Regions from separate parts of the Gluconobacter sp. P1D12_c genome, predicted to be linked through region 1. Evidence: predicted binding sites of a transcription regulator. Region 1 holds the regulator's gene; the other holds the start of a gene.

Region 1 (7,565 bases):
CATCGGCAGCCAGCCCACGCAGCGTCGCAATGGCCTCCTGCACCAGATCCGTGTCGTTCTCCATTTCTGCGAGCTCGACAAGTTCCAGTGTGCCTTCAACGTCCTGTTCGATCTGTTCAACGCCCTCGATCTGATTGGCGAGCATGGTTCGCTCGCGCATCAGCTTCTGGGCAGCGTCAGAATCATTCCAAAGGTCTGGGTCTTCCGCGCGGTGGTTCAGTTCCGCGAGGCGTGTTGTGGCGACATCCCAGTTAAAGATGCCTCCTCAGCAGTGCCACCGACTGCTTGATCTGTTCGGAGAGGGCTTCGGTCTCAGCCGACATTATAAATACTCCACTTATATATAAGGTGGTTTGGCTGCCCTCAGTACAGGCCGCCTACACCAATGTCACCATCCGATGCCGCAGGTTTCTGGGCCTGAGGCTTGGCATTCGGGGAAGACCCAACACTCGGCGCGCTGGTGTCTGTCATATCGCTCTCGGAATCCGAAATAACCGCATCCGCCCCGGTATCTGCCGCTGTCAGGGCTTCCGTACCAGCACCGAAGCCATGCAGAGCCACCGACGCACCCGGAACCTGATCAGCCTTGAAGCCGTCAGTCGCAGTGATACGGCCGGTGTTGTAGGACGCCAGCGTGATATCGGCCGGAACACGGAAATCTAGCTTCGGCCGGTTGGCGAGCGCCACCTTCATGATCTTGTTCCAGATCGGGCCGGCAATGCGGGCACCATCAGCGTTCCGCCCGAGCGTTTGTGGCGTATCGAAACCGACCCAGACGATCGTGACGATATCCGGCGAAAAGCCAGCAAACCAGGCATCATGGAAATCCTGACTGGTGCCGGTCTTCCCCGCGATGGGACGGTCGATCCCAGCCCCTGCCATGCGACCTGTGCCGTTCGCAATGACGTCTTTCAGCATGGCGACGATCTGGTAGGAGCTGGCTTCGCTGGCGAGCACGGGACGGCTGTCTGTAATGGAGGGAACCGAAATGCTCCCGGCAACCGGAGCCGCGGGCGGCGTAGGTGTTGCACCAACTTCAGGCGTGACCGGAGCAACTGTGGGGGATGAAGGATCGGCCGCCGGTGGAGCTGGGGGAGCCTGCAACGTTGTTCCCAACGCCAGACCTGGCGCACGCCAGATGATATTGCCCAGACGATCCTGAACGTCATCCATCAGAGTTGGCGACACTACATGACCGCCGTTTGCAATCGTTGCGTAGGCTGCCGTTTCCTTGAGAACCGTTGTCTCGACAGCACCAAGAGCGGCGGGCAAGACATGCGGCATTTCATCCACAAGCCCCGCCTTGATGGCAGTATCTGCAACAGCCTTCATGCCCAGATGGGCGGCCACCCGGATCGTCACGAGGTTCCGGCTTTCACGCAGGGCATCGTGCAGAGTGGTCGGACCCCAGTTGTCGTGCTCGTAGTTCTTGGGGTGCCAGTCGCCGTAAGAGACAGGGGAGTCGTCAAACTTTTCGGACGGCGAAATACCCTGCTCCATGGCTGCCAGATACACAAACGGCTTGAAGGAAGAGCCTGGCTGACGCAGAGCCTGCGTTGCGCGGTTGAACTGACTTTCGTGGAACGACCATCCACCAACCATCGCCAGAACACGGCCTGTATGGACATCCATCGTCACGACAGCGCCTTCGACCTGCGGAATCTGACGCAGGACAACGGATCCACTTTCCTGCGGTTCAATCATGATGACATCTCCGGCACGAAGCGGGTGCATCCGACGTGCCCATGCGATGTCTGTTGCCAGAAGAGGACCAGTCTTCGCTTGGCCTTCCTCATTCCAGCCAACATGAGTTCCGCCAGGAAGAATGACGCCCAGACGCCACTCTCTTAGCATTCCGGCTGGACCGGAGACCTTATCGAGACTTTCTTCCCAGCCTTCTGCGTCAATGCCATCCAGATGGATGACCGGGCCACGCCAACCGCCGCGGCTCCGATCGTAATCCATCAGACCTTCATGCAGCAGCTTTGTCGCTGATACCTGAAGGGGCTGATCCAGACTGGTATGAACTTCAAGGCCGCCTTGAAGAGCGCGATCCTGACCATACAAACTGATGAGCTGACGCCGGACCTCGGCCCCAAACCATTCTGAATCCGGCAAAGGTCCAAACCGCTGCTTCTTCTGCGGGACCAGTGGCTCCTTCTTGTCTTCCTGAGCCTGCTCGCGGGAGATGACGCCGTTATCGGCCATCAGATCCAGAACAAGATTTCGGCGCATCAAGGCTGCGTCAGGATGAAGGAACGGATTGTAGTGTGTCGGGGACTTCGGAAGGGCCGCCAGTGACGCGGCTTCTGCATCATTCAGCTGGTCGAGAGGCTTGTTGAAATAGGTCTGGGCCGCGGCGGCGACACCGAAAGAGCCGTTCCCCAGATCCGCCCAGTTCAGATAGATCTCAAGAATCTTGTCTTTGGACAGCACCTGCTCCATTTTTACGGCAAGCAGGGCTTCCTTGATTTTACGATCAAGTGTGCGGGCATTGCTGTTAAGCAGCATCCCACGCGCAACCTGCTGCGTAATGGTGGACGCACCGACAGCACGGCGCCCATGGCGGGCGAAAACGTCCGTTACGCCTGCACGGGCAATGGCCATCACATCCACACCACCATGGGTGTAGAAATTGTGATCTTCCGTTGCGAGGAAGGCGCGCTTTACCCGATCCGGAATCGCTTCCAGCGGAACGAAAATACGCCGCTCATTGGCAAGCTGAGCCATCAGGCGATCATCAGACGCATAGATGCGACTGACGGTCGGGGGCTGATAGGCTCTCAGGCTGTCCACACTTGGCAGATCAGCCACGAGTTTGGCGTAGGTGGTCCAACCCAAGATACCCGCACCCGCAACACCGACCAGCCCGACACCGGCGACGATGGCAAGAGACTGACGGAAACGGCGGAAACGGGGCCCGCGGGGCACACTGGCCCTGGGGTCCTGCGGATTACGGGAGCGAATGGAACGGCGCGTCATACAAACTGCATAGCACTGAAACGAGCCGTTCGTCGCCCCCACTGAAAAGGGTCATTTTGTGACAGTTTACGGCGGCTCGTGATCGTTATGATCCGGTGGCGGATTTCTTCCACACCTCTTCACCCTGCCGATTCAGAGTAGCAAACTCTTCATCGTTGAGATTCAGGGAGGCTGCCCGAACATTAGAGGCCAGATGGGCTCTGCTTCCGGTCCCCGGAATGGGCAACATGACCGGCGACCTTTTCAGGAGCCACGCCAGGGCAATCTGCCCTGCATCTGCATGATGTCGATGCGCGATCTTGTCCATGTCCGTACCGGGCTTGGCGAGTTCTCCGGCAGCCAGAGGCGCCCAGGGAATGAAACCGATGTTTTCCTTGGTACAGAAATCCAGAACGTCTTCGGACTTGCGGTCCACAAGATTGAAGCGGTTCTGAACCGTTGAGACCGGGAAGTATTTCTGCGCGAGCTTGATGTCTTTCACGCTCACTTCCGACAGACCTACGTGTCGGATCAGGCCTTCTTCGCGGAACTTCGCAATTGCCTCGAACTGCTTCTCTGCCGGGCAATCTGGTCCAATCCGATGCAGCTGCCAGAGATCAATGTGCTCCACGCCCAGCCGTCGCATGGACATCAACACGCACTGCCTCAGATAGTCCGGGTTTCCGACTGGCTTCCAGATGTCTGGACCATGCCGTGTCAGGCCGCCCTTCGTCGCAATGACCATCTTTTTGTAAGGATAAAGCACTTCACGGATCAGGTTTTCCGAGACGAACGGACCGTAAGAATCCGCGGTATCAATAAAATCCACCCCGAACTTCGGGAGGCTTTCAAGGGTCTGGACCACTTCTTCGTGGTCTGGAGGTTCATCCCAGATGCCCTTGCCGGTAATGCGCATCGCCCCAAACCCGAGGCGGTGGACCTTGAGATCACCACCAATGAGGAACGTACCGGATTTCTTTGCGTCAATCGTAGCCATGGACTCTTTCCTTTCCGATGGACGCAGGATTCAACAGCGCAAAGGCGGAAGGGTTGCAGTCACTATCCCAGCAGGCGTCCGACCATCCGGGCCGTGTAATCCACGACGGGTACAATTCGCCCGTAATTCAGGCGCGTTGGCCCGATGACACCAATGGCACCCACAATTTTCTGGGCTTCATTACGGGCTGGCGCGACGATCATGGACACGCCCGACATTCCAAACATTCCGCTCTCACTGCCGATATAGATTCGCACGCCTTCCGAAGCGTCTGCCAGTTGCAGGAGCTGAAGCATGGTCTCCTGCGTTTCGAGATGATCGAACAGCATACGGATCGTGGTGAGTCGTTCGATCTCGGTGATATCCGCCAGCAGCTTGCCCTGCCCCCGAACGAACAGCGTTCCACCATCAGCGTCCCACGTGGCCAGACCACTTTCGATGACGCTGGCGGTCAAAGCATCAAGTTCATGGCGGTTGACGTCCATTTCCTTGCTGACACGCTCTTTCAGAGTGCCAAGCGTCAGATCTCCCAGGTGAGCGTTAAGATAGTTGCCAGCCTCGACCAGGGCAGAATGCGGTAGTCCTGCTGGGGTTTCGATGATGCGATTTTCCACCTGGCCGTCTGAACTGACCAGCACCACGAGAACACGTCCCGGACCGAGCGCAACAAACTCAATATGTTTGAGCGTCGCGTCAGATTTAGGGGCCAGCACCAGACCTGCTGCGGATGACAGACCCGACAGCATGGACGATGCTTCCGCCAGCGTCTCCTGATAGGACCGGCCATGAATTTCCAGCCGACTGTCGATACTGGCTCGATCTTCGTCAGTCAGGGCACCGAATTGAAGAAGACCTTCCACGAAGAGTTTAACACCCTTCTCGGTCGGCAGACGCCCTGCGGACACATGAGGGCTGAACAACAGTCCGGCCCGGCCAAGATCTGCCATGACGTTGCGGATCGTCGCGGGAGACAGAGACAGATTCAAGCGCTGCGCCAGAGTACGACTGCCGATTGGCTCCCCTGTTTCAACGTATTCTTCAACGATTTCCCGCAGGATCGCAGCTTCCCGCTCTCCCAATCCGGAAGCAAAGGAGTTCGGCATGCGGAAGAAGGAAGGGTCAGGTCTGATCATGGTAAAACTGTATGTCGGGGCTGGAAGGCTTCTCGTCAAACGCGGTAGAGGCAGGGTTCGGTTCTGAGAGAGGATTTTTTCGCATGACAAAGCGCCCATCCGGACGCGCCTGTGACGAAGGTCGCGCCATTTCCATCCAAACAGGCTTTGCCCGACATGCGGAAGGTTCAGCACTTATCCGTGTGGGTGGAACGGAAGTTCTGTGCACGGCGTCTCTCGAAAATCGTGTCCCACCATTTTTGCGCAACAAGGGTCAGGGCTGGATTACGGCCGAGTATGGCATGCTTCCGCGCGCAACCCATCAGCGTGGCAACCGTGAAGCGTCCAAGGGCAAGCAGTCTGGCCGGACGCAGGAAATCCAGCGCCTGATTGCCAGATCCCTGCGAGCCTGTGTGAATCTGAAGAAGCTGGGAGAACGGACCATCACGCTGGACTGTGATGTCCTGAACGCTGATGGCGGGACCCGCTGCGCTTCCATTACCGGCGCCTGGGTTGCTCTCTCCATGGCTCTGAAAAAAGCCAATCTGTCCTCAGTCATGACAGCCCAAATTGCGGCGGTCTCCTGCGGCCTGACCTCTGCTGGCGCCGTGCTGGACCTGGATTACGTGGAAGACAGTGCCGCTCAGGCTGACACGAACTTTGTTCTTACCGCAGAGGGTGGCATCGTCGAAATTCAGGGGACGGCGGAAACGTCCCCTTTTCAGGAAACTGAGTTTTTTGAACTGCTGCGTCTGGCCAAGCTGGGCACAGCTTCCCTCTTTAAAGCTCAGACTTCCGCACTGGAGACTTTGTAATGCGTCGCCTGTCCCGTGGGTCAAAAATTGTTCTGGCAAGCCACAATGCCGGGAAACTGCGTGAATTCTCCAGCCTGCTTGCGCAAAGCGGCATCACTGTTGTGTCTGCAGGGGAGCTGAATCTGCCAGAACCGGATGAAACGGCAGACACATTTACAGGCAATGCTGAAATCAAGGCTTTGGCGGCGGCCCGTGCATCTGGTTTGCCAGCCTTGGCGGATGATTCCGGCTTTTGCGTCTCGGCACTTGGCGGCCAGCCTGGCGTTTATTCGGCACGATGGGGTGGCCCTGCAAAGGACATGACTGTTGCCATGGAGCGTGTGCATCGCGAAATGGGTGAAACGTCAGACCATGCAGCATCATTCGTGGCGGCTCTTTGCCTGGCATGGCCAGACGGCGAAACACATTCCGTGGTTGGGGAATGCCATGGCCAGACAGTCTGGCCTCCGCGTGGGGATCATGGTCACGGCTATGATCCGATGTTTGCACCAGAAGGCGAAAGCCGGACCTTCGCAGAAATGGGCGAGCACGAGAAAAACGCGATCAGTCACCGCGGCCGCGCGCTCACCCTTTTCCTTACTGAATGTGTGGAAGGTTGAACTCTACGCTCGCCGAACAGGAGAGCTGCGAACTCTCCTGTTCCAGATGATAGGGCCCTTTTGAACAGACCTCCACGGACAGCATGCCCGTTTCCCTTCCCAGAACATTTTCGAGTTCCAGGTGAGCACGCCCCTCTGTCCAGCGGGCATCATCGCCTTCGCTCGACGCCCATCCCATACTTTCAGGAAATTTAAGATGTGATGTGAGGCGGTGAGCCCCTCTCGCCGCGTAAAGAGTGATGTCCCGGATCAGGACCCCGCGCTCTTCGCTGCGGCAAGACTGACTGTGCCTGCGAGAGAGAAGCCAGAGTGATTTTATGGGGGTGGAAAGAATAAAAAGGGCATGACTTCCCTGCCAGCGGGCTGGATGGATGAGATATCCATCATCACAAGCAAGGTGGAGGCCGGGATCATTTGTAAGGTAGTCAAAAGAGGACATGCGTTTTCCTGCCGTATGCAGTGATTTTATTGTCCACCGTCGAGCACGCACTTTCCCGACCATGGACAGCTCCATGAAGCAGACTGCAGTCTCTCATCCACACTACATTCCCGCCTGCTTCATAGAAATATTATGTCATGAATCGATCTGGTAACAGTATAAAATCTGGTACCTGCAGAGAAAAACGGTTCGACAGATACTCTTTTGAAATGACAGGAGTCAGGATGAACTCCCGTCAGAGCCCCTGGTGCTTAACAACAGGCCCGTGACTGACGAGAATACCCCGCTGCCACACCTGATCTATCTGATCGATATCTGCGATGCTTTGGTCTGGGGTGCCACGAACGATCAGAAGATCTGCCCTCTTCCCTGTTTTCAGAACACCGCGATCTTCAAGTTCAAGCAGTTCAGCGGCATTTCCAGTCGCCAGATGAATGGCTTCAAGCGGTGTCAGTCCAGCTTCTACCGTCAAGGCAAGTTCGCGATGTTCCGCAAACCCCGGCAAACGCGTTGGAGCAGCCCCTGAGTCTGTTCCAAAGCCCACTTTCACACCTGCCCGATAAAGCGTCAGAAGGTTCTTCTGATTAATCGCAAGCGCAGTATGAGAAGCCGCGACAAGCGGCTTGGAAAGTGTCTGTTTGC
Region 2 (7,565 bases), on a different contig from region 1:
GCGAGTAAGATCGTTACGTGATGGTTTTGTGACAAGCGTTGCATAAGGGTCACATATGTGTCTGACGCATATCAAAACAAGTCAAAAAAAAGCCGCCCCACCCTGAGGTGAGACGGCTTTTTTGCAACTGTTCGACATATTCCCCAGCTTTTGAAAACTGGGGAATCTGAAGCGCTGGATTAGAAATCCATATCGCCCATGCCACCCATGCCACCCGGAGCAGCCGGAGCCTTCTTCTCGGGGCGTTCAGCAACCATAGCTTCCGTGGTGATCAGCAGACCACCAACCGAAGCGGCATCCTGCAGAGCCGTACGAACAACCTTCGTCGGATCGATGATACCTGCACCAACCAGGTCCTTGTACTCAGCGTTCTGAGCATCAAAGCCGAAGTTGTAGGTGTCGTTCTCAAGCACCTTGCCAGCGATCACGGCGCCGTCTTCACCAGCGTTCTCAGCGATCTGACGCAGCGGCGTCTGAAGCGCCTTGCGAACGATCTCGCCACCGATACGCTGATCGTCGTTATCGAAGGTCAGACCCTTCAGAGCAACGGAAGCGCGGGCAAGAGCCGTACCACCACCCGGGACGATGCCTTCTTCAACAGCTGCGCGGGTTGCGTGCAGAGCGTCGTCAACGCGATCCTTGCGCTCCTTCACCTCAACTTCACTGCTGCCACCGACGCGGATGACGGCAACGCCACCAGCCAGCTTTGCAAGACGCTCCTGGAGCTTCTCACGATCGTAGTCAGAGGTTGTTTCTTCAACCTGAGCACGGATCTGGTTGCAACGACCCTTGATGTCGTCGCTGTTGCCAGCGCCTTCAACGATCGTGGTGTTTTCCTTCTCGATGTGAACCTTCTTAGCGCGGCCCAGCATGTCGAGGGTAACGGATTCCAGCTTGATCCCAATATCTTCGGAGATGACCTGGCCACCCGTCAGGATCGCGATGTCTTCCAGCATGGCCTTGCGACGGTCACCGAAGCCCGGAGCCTTGACGGCAGCGATCTTCAGGCCACCACGCAGCTTGTTCACGACCAGCGTAGCAAGTGCTTCGCCATCGACGTCTTCAGCGATGATCATCAGCGGGCGGCCGGACTGTACGACGCTCTCGAGCAGCGGCAGCATAGGCTGAAGCGAAGATAGCTTCTTTTCATGGATCAGGATGTACGGCGCATCGAGATCGGCCGTCATCTTCTCCGGGTTCGTCACGAAATACGGGGAGATGTAGCCGCGGTCGAACTGCATGCCCTCGACAACGTCGAGTTCGGTGTGCAGGCCCTTGGCTTCTTCAACCGTGATGACGCCCTCGGAGCCGACCTTCTGCATGGCAGAGGAGATCATCTCACCGATTTCACGCTCACCGTTGGAAGAGATCGTACCGACCTGAGCGATTTCCTCCGGGGAGGTCATCTTCTTGCTGTTCTTCTTCAGCTCTTCAACAACGACGAGGACAGCCTTGTCGATGCCGCGCTTCAGGTCCATCGGGTTCATGCCAGCTGCAACAGCCTTGGCACCTTCGCGGATGATTGCCTGAGCAAGAACCGTGGACGTCGTCGTGCCGTCACCAGCCAGGTCGTTCGTACGGGACGCAACTTCGCGCACCATCTGAGCGCCCATGTTCTCGAACTTGTCAGCCAGTTCGATTTCCTTGGCGACAGACACACCGTCCTTGGTGATGCGCGGTGCGCCGAAGCTCTTGTCGAGAACAACGTTACGACCCTTCGGGCCCAGCGTTACCTTGACGGCATTTGCAAGAATATCAACGCCACGCAGCATACGGTCGCGGGCGTCGGCACCAAACTTAACTTCCTTGGCAGCCATGTTCTTAATCTCCTGTTGAGGTTTTTAACGAGAGGAAACGGGGATGGCTTTTCAGCCGATCACACCCATGATGTCGCTCTCTTTCATGATCAGCAGTTCTTCACCGTTGATCTTCACCTCGGTGCCGGACCACTTGCCGAACAGCACCTTGTCGCCTGCCTTGACGTCGAGAGCCACAATCTGGCCCTGCTCGTTCCGGGCGCCTGGGCCTACGGATACGATCTCGCCTTCGGTCGGCTTGTCCTTGGCGGTGTCAGGGATGATGATGCCGCCAGCGGTCTTTTCTTCACCGGTCAGGCGGCGGACTACAACGCGGTCATGCAGGGGACGAAATGTCGTCATGGATCGCTCCATTTTAGGCCGTGCCCTTCTACGAAGCGACGCGGCCGGGTTACGCGCTCAATTGCTGCAGCGCAGTTGGCACTCTCACATCGAGAGTGCCAAGAGAGGTAGTGCCACCACCCGTTTTCGTCAAGAACCATCGCCCTCGGCCGAAAAAATTTTCTTTCCGTCCAATAGGGCTTCAGAACGCCTTTTCTCCAGCATATCCGCCATTTTCTGACCTTTCGTCCTGCCATAAAGACGACGATTGGTCTCAGCTTCCTTCGCATCCTCTACGGACTTGCGGCGTTTGCGTTCCCGACGGAGATGGATGACGTCGCTCATGGCATCTGCCTTTCCGGCGTTACAGAGACTGGACAGAAATCAATGGACCACAAGCATTCCCAAGAAAAGACCGAGGGCCACATGATCCGCCTCACGGCGGCAGACGGCCACGAATTCGAGGCATGGGAGACGGGCTCCCCCGAGTCCACACGCTCCATTGTCGTAGTGCAGGAAATTTTTGGCCTGACCGGGCACATCAGGGACGTCTGCTCTGATCTGGCTCAGCAGGGCTTCCATGTTCTCGCCCCTGCCCTCTTTGACCGCGTCAAACCCCATACGGTTCTGGCGTACAACGAGGCTGGCCTGAAGGAAGGGCTGGAATTTCGAAGCGGCATTTCTCCAGATCTGATCCAGCAGGATCTGGAAGCCTGCGCTCAGAAAATGAGACAGGATGATGGTCACCGCCCAGTCGGGATTATCGGCTTCTGCTGGGGCGGCCTCATCGCGTGGCTTGCGGCAACACGCACGCACCACTTTAATGCCGCCGTCGGATGGTATGGCGGCGGTATTGCCAACCATTGTGACACAGCCCCGCACTGCCCGACGCAGCTCCATTTCGGCGGAGAAGATGCGTCCATTCCGCCAGGTGACGTTCAGAAAATTCGCGCAAGTCGGCCAGAAGTCGAGGTCTTCCTTTACGATCAGGCTGGACATGGCTTTGGATGCCCAGAACGTTCCAGCTTCAATCAGGACGCCCGAGATCTGGCCTGGAGCCGGAGCGTCGCGTTTCTGAAGCATCACATCAAGCGTACGTGAGGCCTGACATGGAAGGCATTGCAGGAAAAATTGTCCTCATCACAGGCGGCAGCAGCGGCCTCGGTGAAGCAACCGCGCGTTATCTCGCAGCACGAGGGGCTTACGTTGCTATCGCCGCCAGACGTCGGGACCGACTGGACGAAATTGTCTCCGAACTCGAAGCACTGGGCCAGACTGCACGGGCCTACACACTGGATGTCACGAACCGCCAGAACGTTGCGGACGTTGTAAAAGCCGTTGAGCAGGACTTCGGACGTCTTGATGTCCTCGTAAACAATGCCGGGCTGATGGCGATTGCCCCCATGAAACGACTGATGGTCGACGAGTGGGACCGGATGATCGACATCAACATCAAGGGCGTTCTGTACGGCATCGCCGCAGCACTACCGATCTTTGAGCGTCAGAAATCGGGACATGTCATCAACCTGTCCTCGGTTGCCGGGATCAAGGTCTTCGCCCCTGGAGGCAGCGTCTATTCAGGAACGAAGTTTGCCGTGCGGGCCATCAGTGATGGCCTTCGTCAGGAGGCTGGCAACGCGTTTCGCGTTACATCCATCGAGCCCGGCGCAGTGGAAAGCGAACTCAAAACGGGCAGCGGCGACAGTGAAAGTCGTCAGCATGTTGAAGCGTTCTACAAGATTGCAATTCCGGCGGAATCCGTGGCGAGGGCCATCGCTTTCGCCATCTCACAACCTGACGACGTGGACATCAACGAGATTGTCCTGCGCCCAACCCTTCAGGAGTTCTGATCATGAGCAACAACCCACTCGAAGCAGATCCAAAACGTGACGCAGCAATCCGCCGCGAGGCCAAGTTACTTTGGGAAGCTGACGGAAAGCCGGACGGCGGCCCTGAAGCCTATCTGGACAAAGCGACGGACCTGATTTCCATCAAGGGCGTTCCCGAGGGCACGCCTGTTGAGGATCTCCCGCCCCCAGAGTTGGCAGATGTTCAGATCGAAGATCCACGCTTACAGGAAAATCTTGGGGAATTCCCAGAGCGCAGCACGGACCAGGGCGATCACCGCCATTTTCCCGTCGCGGATCGAAAAGAAGAACGCGAACTGCTGGATGATCCCAGCACCGACGCCGGTCAGCCGGGGTACGCTCAAATCGACGAAAAACAGGAAGGGCACTGATCGCCCTCCCCTATTGCCGCCCGTTTTTTGCGCGGGCGGCGGGCTATTCAGGCTTTGTTCAAAACGCGACCTGCGATGGCATCCAGCTTGGCAACAAGAGCCGGATCGCGTTTCTCGGGTGCGGTGATAATCGCAAAGTCGAGTGCACGCTCGGCAGAAAGATCGAGCGGGCGCTTCTGACCCAGAACCGGGATCACAGCCTTCACGAGACGGCGGGCATTATCCGCATTCCCCTTCATGACCTTCACCACACCTTCAACCGTCACGCTGTCATGCTCGGTGTGCCAGCAGTCATAATCCGTGACCATGGCCACCGTTGCGTATGTCATCTCGGCTTCACGGGCGAGCTTGGCTTCCGGCATGTTGGTCATGCCAACCACCGAACAACCCCATGACCGATAGAGCTCGCTCTCGGCACGCGTAGAGAACTGTGGCCCTTCCATGACGATGTAGGTTCCACCACGTGTCACAGGAATATCGAGCTTACGGGATTCCGCTTCCAGCACATCCAGCAAACGAGCAGACACCGGGTCCGCCATGCCGACATGCGCCACACATCCCGTCTCAAAGAAGCTTTTTTCGCGCGCGAAGCTGCGATCGATAAACTGATCGACAAGCACGAAACGGCCCGGTGGTAGCTCTTCCTTTAAAGAGCCCACAGCTGAAAGCGACAGAATATCCGTTACGCCTGAGCGCTTAAGGGCGTCGATATTTGCGCGAAAATTGAGGCGTGATGGCGGGATCGGATGACCACGACCATGACGCGGCAGGAAGACGCATTTTACGCCCTCGAACGTCCCGAAAAGCAATTCGTCAGAAGTTTCGCCCCAAGGCGTTTCGACCCGACGCCATTCCTTGTTTTCCAGACCGTCAATATCATACAGACCGGAGCCGCCGATAACGCCGATAACCGGCTGAATTTCTGTTTCCGAAGACATGATTGTTCAGTCCGCCCCTGATGAATATGTTTGAGGACCGTTCAGGAACACGAGACAGAAGATTGGCGCAAGTCTCCGCTGATCCGTGTCCAAAAAAAATCACGCAAGCATTTACGAAGCGGCAAGATGCTCTCTGCCATCATCGCGCCACAGAGCGACAGCAGACATGCAGCCAGCCAACTGTTCGTCTTGAGCGCAATTTGCTACGACACTCCGCGTAACAAGAATTCGTCCTTAGGATGGTAGGGGAGAGAAAAATGGACCAGATCAGCCCCGATTTTGCTGAACTCGTTCGCCCGGATGTGCCTCATGATACGCTAAAGCGTGAGGCGAAGGCCTGGTTTGAATCTCTTCGGGACCGGATCTGCGCGTCCTACGAGCAACTTGAAGACGAAGCCGTTGAGGGTAGCTCGCAGGTTCTGCGAGACCGCACGGAAGCCGGTCGCTTCACTCGCACCGCCTGGAGCCGACCGGAAGGCGGCGGCGGTGTCATGTCCGTGATGCGCGGTCGCGTCTTTGAGAAGGTTGGCGTGAACGTCTCTACGGTCTGGGGCGAATTCTCTCCCGAATTTCGCAAAAACATTCCCGGTGCATCCGAGGATCCACGCTTCTTTGCGACAGGCGTCTCTCTCGTTGCTCACCCCTGCAATCCGCATGTCAGTGCCGCGCATTTCAATACGCGCATGATCATCACGACCAAGGGCTGGTTCGGCGGCGGTGGCGATATTACGCCAATGTTCCCAGACAGCGCCGAAGCCCGCAGTGACGCCGACTACTTCCACAAGATGTTCGAAGCAGCCTGCAACAAGCACGATCCAGAGCACTATCCGCGCTTCAAGGAATGGTGTGACCGGTACTTCCATCTGCATCACCGTGACGAACCCCGCGGTCTGGGTGGCATCTTCTACGACCAGTTTACAACAGGCGGTCTGGAAGGCGATTTTGCCTTCACGAAAGACGTCGGCATGGCTTTCCATGACGCCTATCCCGCCGTTGTCCGTCGCCGAATGTTCAACCCATGGACCGAAGCCGATCGTGAAGCACAACTCATCCGCCGTGGCCGATACGTGGAATTCAATCTGCTTCATGACCGCGGCACGCTATTTGGCCTAAAAACTGGCGGAAACACGGAAGCGATCCTGATGAGCATGCCTCCGGAAGTCCGCTGGCCGTGACGTTTTCTTCCCCGACCCGCCGTGACTGCCTGAAAGGGCTGGCCTTGCTCGGTGCCGGAAGCGCCATACCCTCTCTGCATGCCCGCGCTGCGGACATGCCTGACGCACATCTGCTCCTTGGTGGAACACTGGCATCTATCCAGGGGCAGTTCGGAGAACTCGCGGCGGGCGTTATCTCCCGCACGCTGGGACTGGACGCTCCCTTGGAGATCACTCCGGATATCGGTCAGGACGGAGTACGCGCTGCAAATCTTTTTGATGCCAATAGCGCCCCTGACGGAAGCACGGCCCTTATTGCACCGGGAAGCGCCCTGCTGGCCTCCCTGACCGGTGACTCTCGCGTCCACTATGATTTTGCACGGTGGATTCCCCTTCTGACGGCTCACACGACAACTGTCGTCATTGCGCGTGCAGAACTGCACAAAACGCTCCGAAGCCGCCTAAAGGGTTTCTTTCACGATCATCCGGTTCGACTGGCTGTTTCTCGCCCAACGGGAACGGAACTTGATGCCCTTCTTGGCCTGACGCTCCTTGGCCTGCGCCCTATTCCGGTGTCTGGGTTCAGCCGAACGGAAGACGCACTGGAAGCACTCGCGAACAATCAGGTCGATGCCGTTCAGCTGCTTCCTTACACGCTGGATGTGCCGGTAGAGACCATTCTCGCCAAGCTGCCGCCCGGTACCGCGCCGCTCTATCATACAGGCGACCTGTCAGACACAGGGTCAGATACGATCCCGAATTTTCTGGAGGCCTATCAGGAGGCTCGCCGCCGTCCGCCTGAAGGAGCACTATACAGAGCCTGGCAAGCAGTCTCCGCAAGTACCTACACAGCTCTGACGGTGGCACTCCCGATGCTCACCCCACCAGATATGGTCAAGAGCTGGAAGCAGGCCTGCTGGGACGCAGCGGTAGATCCGACCGTGCGCCACTGGGCGGAAAAGCACCATTTCATGCTGGCTGCGGGCGACAATGCAGCGCCATTTCTCTCTAGAGCAACGCCTGATATTGGCGCAATCCTTGCTCTGAGACGCTGGATTGCCATGAATACGCCGCGCTGGCGTATCGGCCAGGAAAC

Evidence for each region. The regulator HrcA, encoded in region 1, represses chaperone genes, less so after heat shock. The targets are predictions, from matches to a motif close to GTTNGCACTCNCNNNNNGNGAGTGCNAAC.
Region 2: a site for HrcA is predicted at 2,234-2,262, ahead of groES (co-chaperone GroES). Genes of this name have one in related genera too.

What each region holds. Positions count from the first base shown of each region.
Region 1 covers NZ_JACSIQ010000009.1:43,044-50,608, forward strand. Annotated here, with positions in the region: one part of gene prfB (peptide chain release factor 2) at 1-253, opposite strand, end outside; one part of gene prfB (peptide chain release factor 2) at 255-323, opposite strand; gene KP705_RS11145 (penicillin-binding protein 1A) at 364-2,982, opposite strand; gene KP705_RS11150 (aldo/keto reductase) at 3,068-3,958, opposite strand; gene hrcA (heat-inducible transcriptional repressor HrcA) at 4,021-5,091, opposite strand; gene rph (ribonuclease PH) at 5,175-5,885, shown strand; gene rdgB (RdgB/HAM1 family non-canonical purine NTP pyrophosphatase) at 5,885-6,484, shown strand; gene KP705_RS11170 (hypothetical protein) at 6,462-6,923, opposite strand; gene KP705_RS11175 (amidohydrolase family protein) at 7,159-7,565, opposite strand, start outside.
Region 2 covers NZ_JACSIQ010000001.1:257,274-264,838, forward strand. Annotated here, with positions in the region: gene groL (chaperonin GroEL) at 180-1,817, opposite strand; gene groES (co-chaperone GroES) at 1,869-2,159, opposite strand; gene KP705_RS01155 (DUF4169 family protein) at 2,289-2,483, opposite strand; gene KP705_RS01160 (dienelactone hydrolase family protein) at 2,565-3,239, shown strand; gene KP705_RS01165 (SDR family oxidoreductase) at 3,248-3,988, shown strand; gene KP705_RS01170 (DUF2934 domain-containing protein) at 3,991-4,377, shown strand; gene KP705_RS01175 (S-methyl-5'-thioadenosine phosphorylase) at 4,425-5,315, opposite strand; gene hemF (oxygen-dependent coproporphyrinogen oxidase) at 5,573-6,490, shown strand; gene KP705_RS01185 (hypothetical protein) at 6,487-7,565, shown strand, end outside.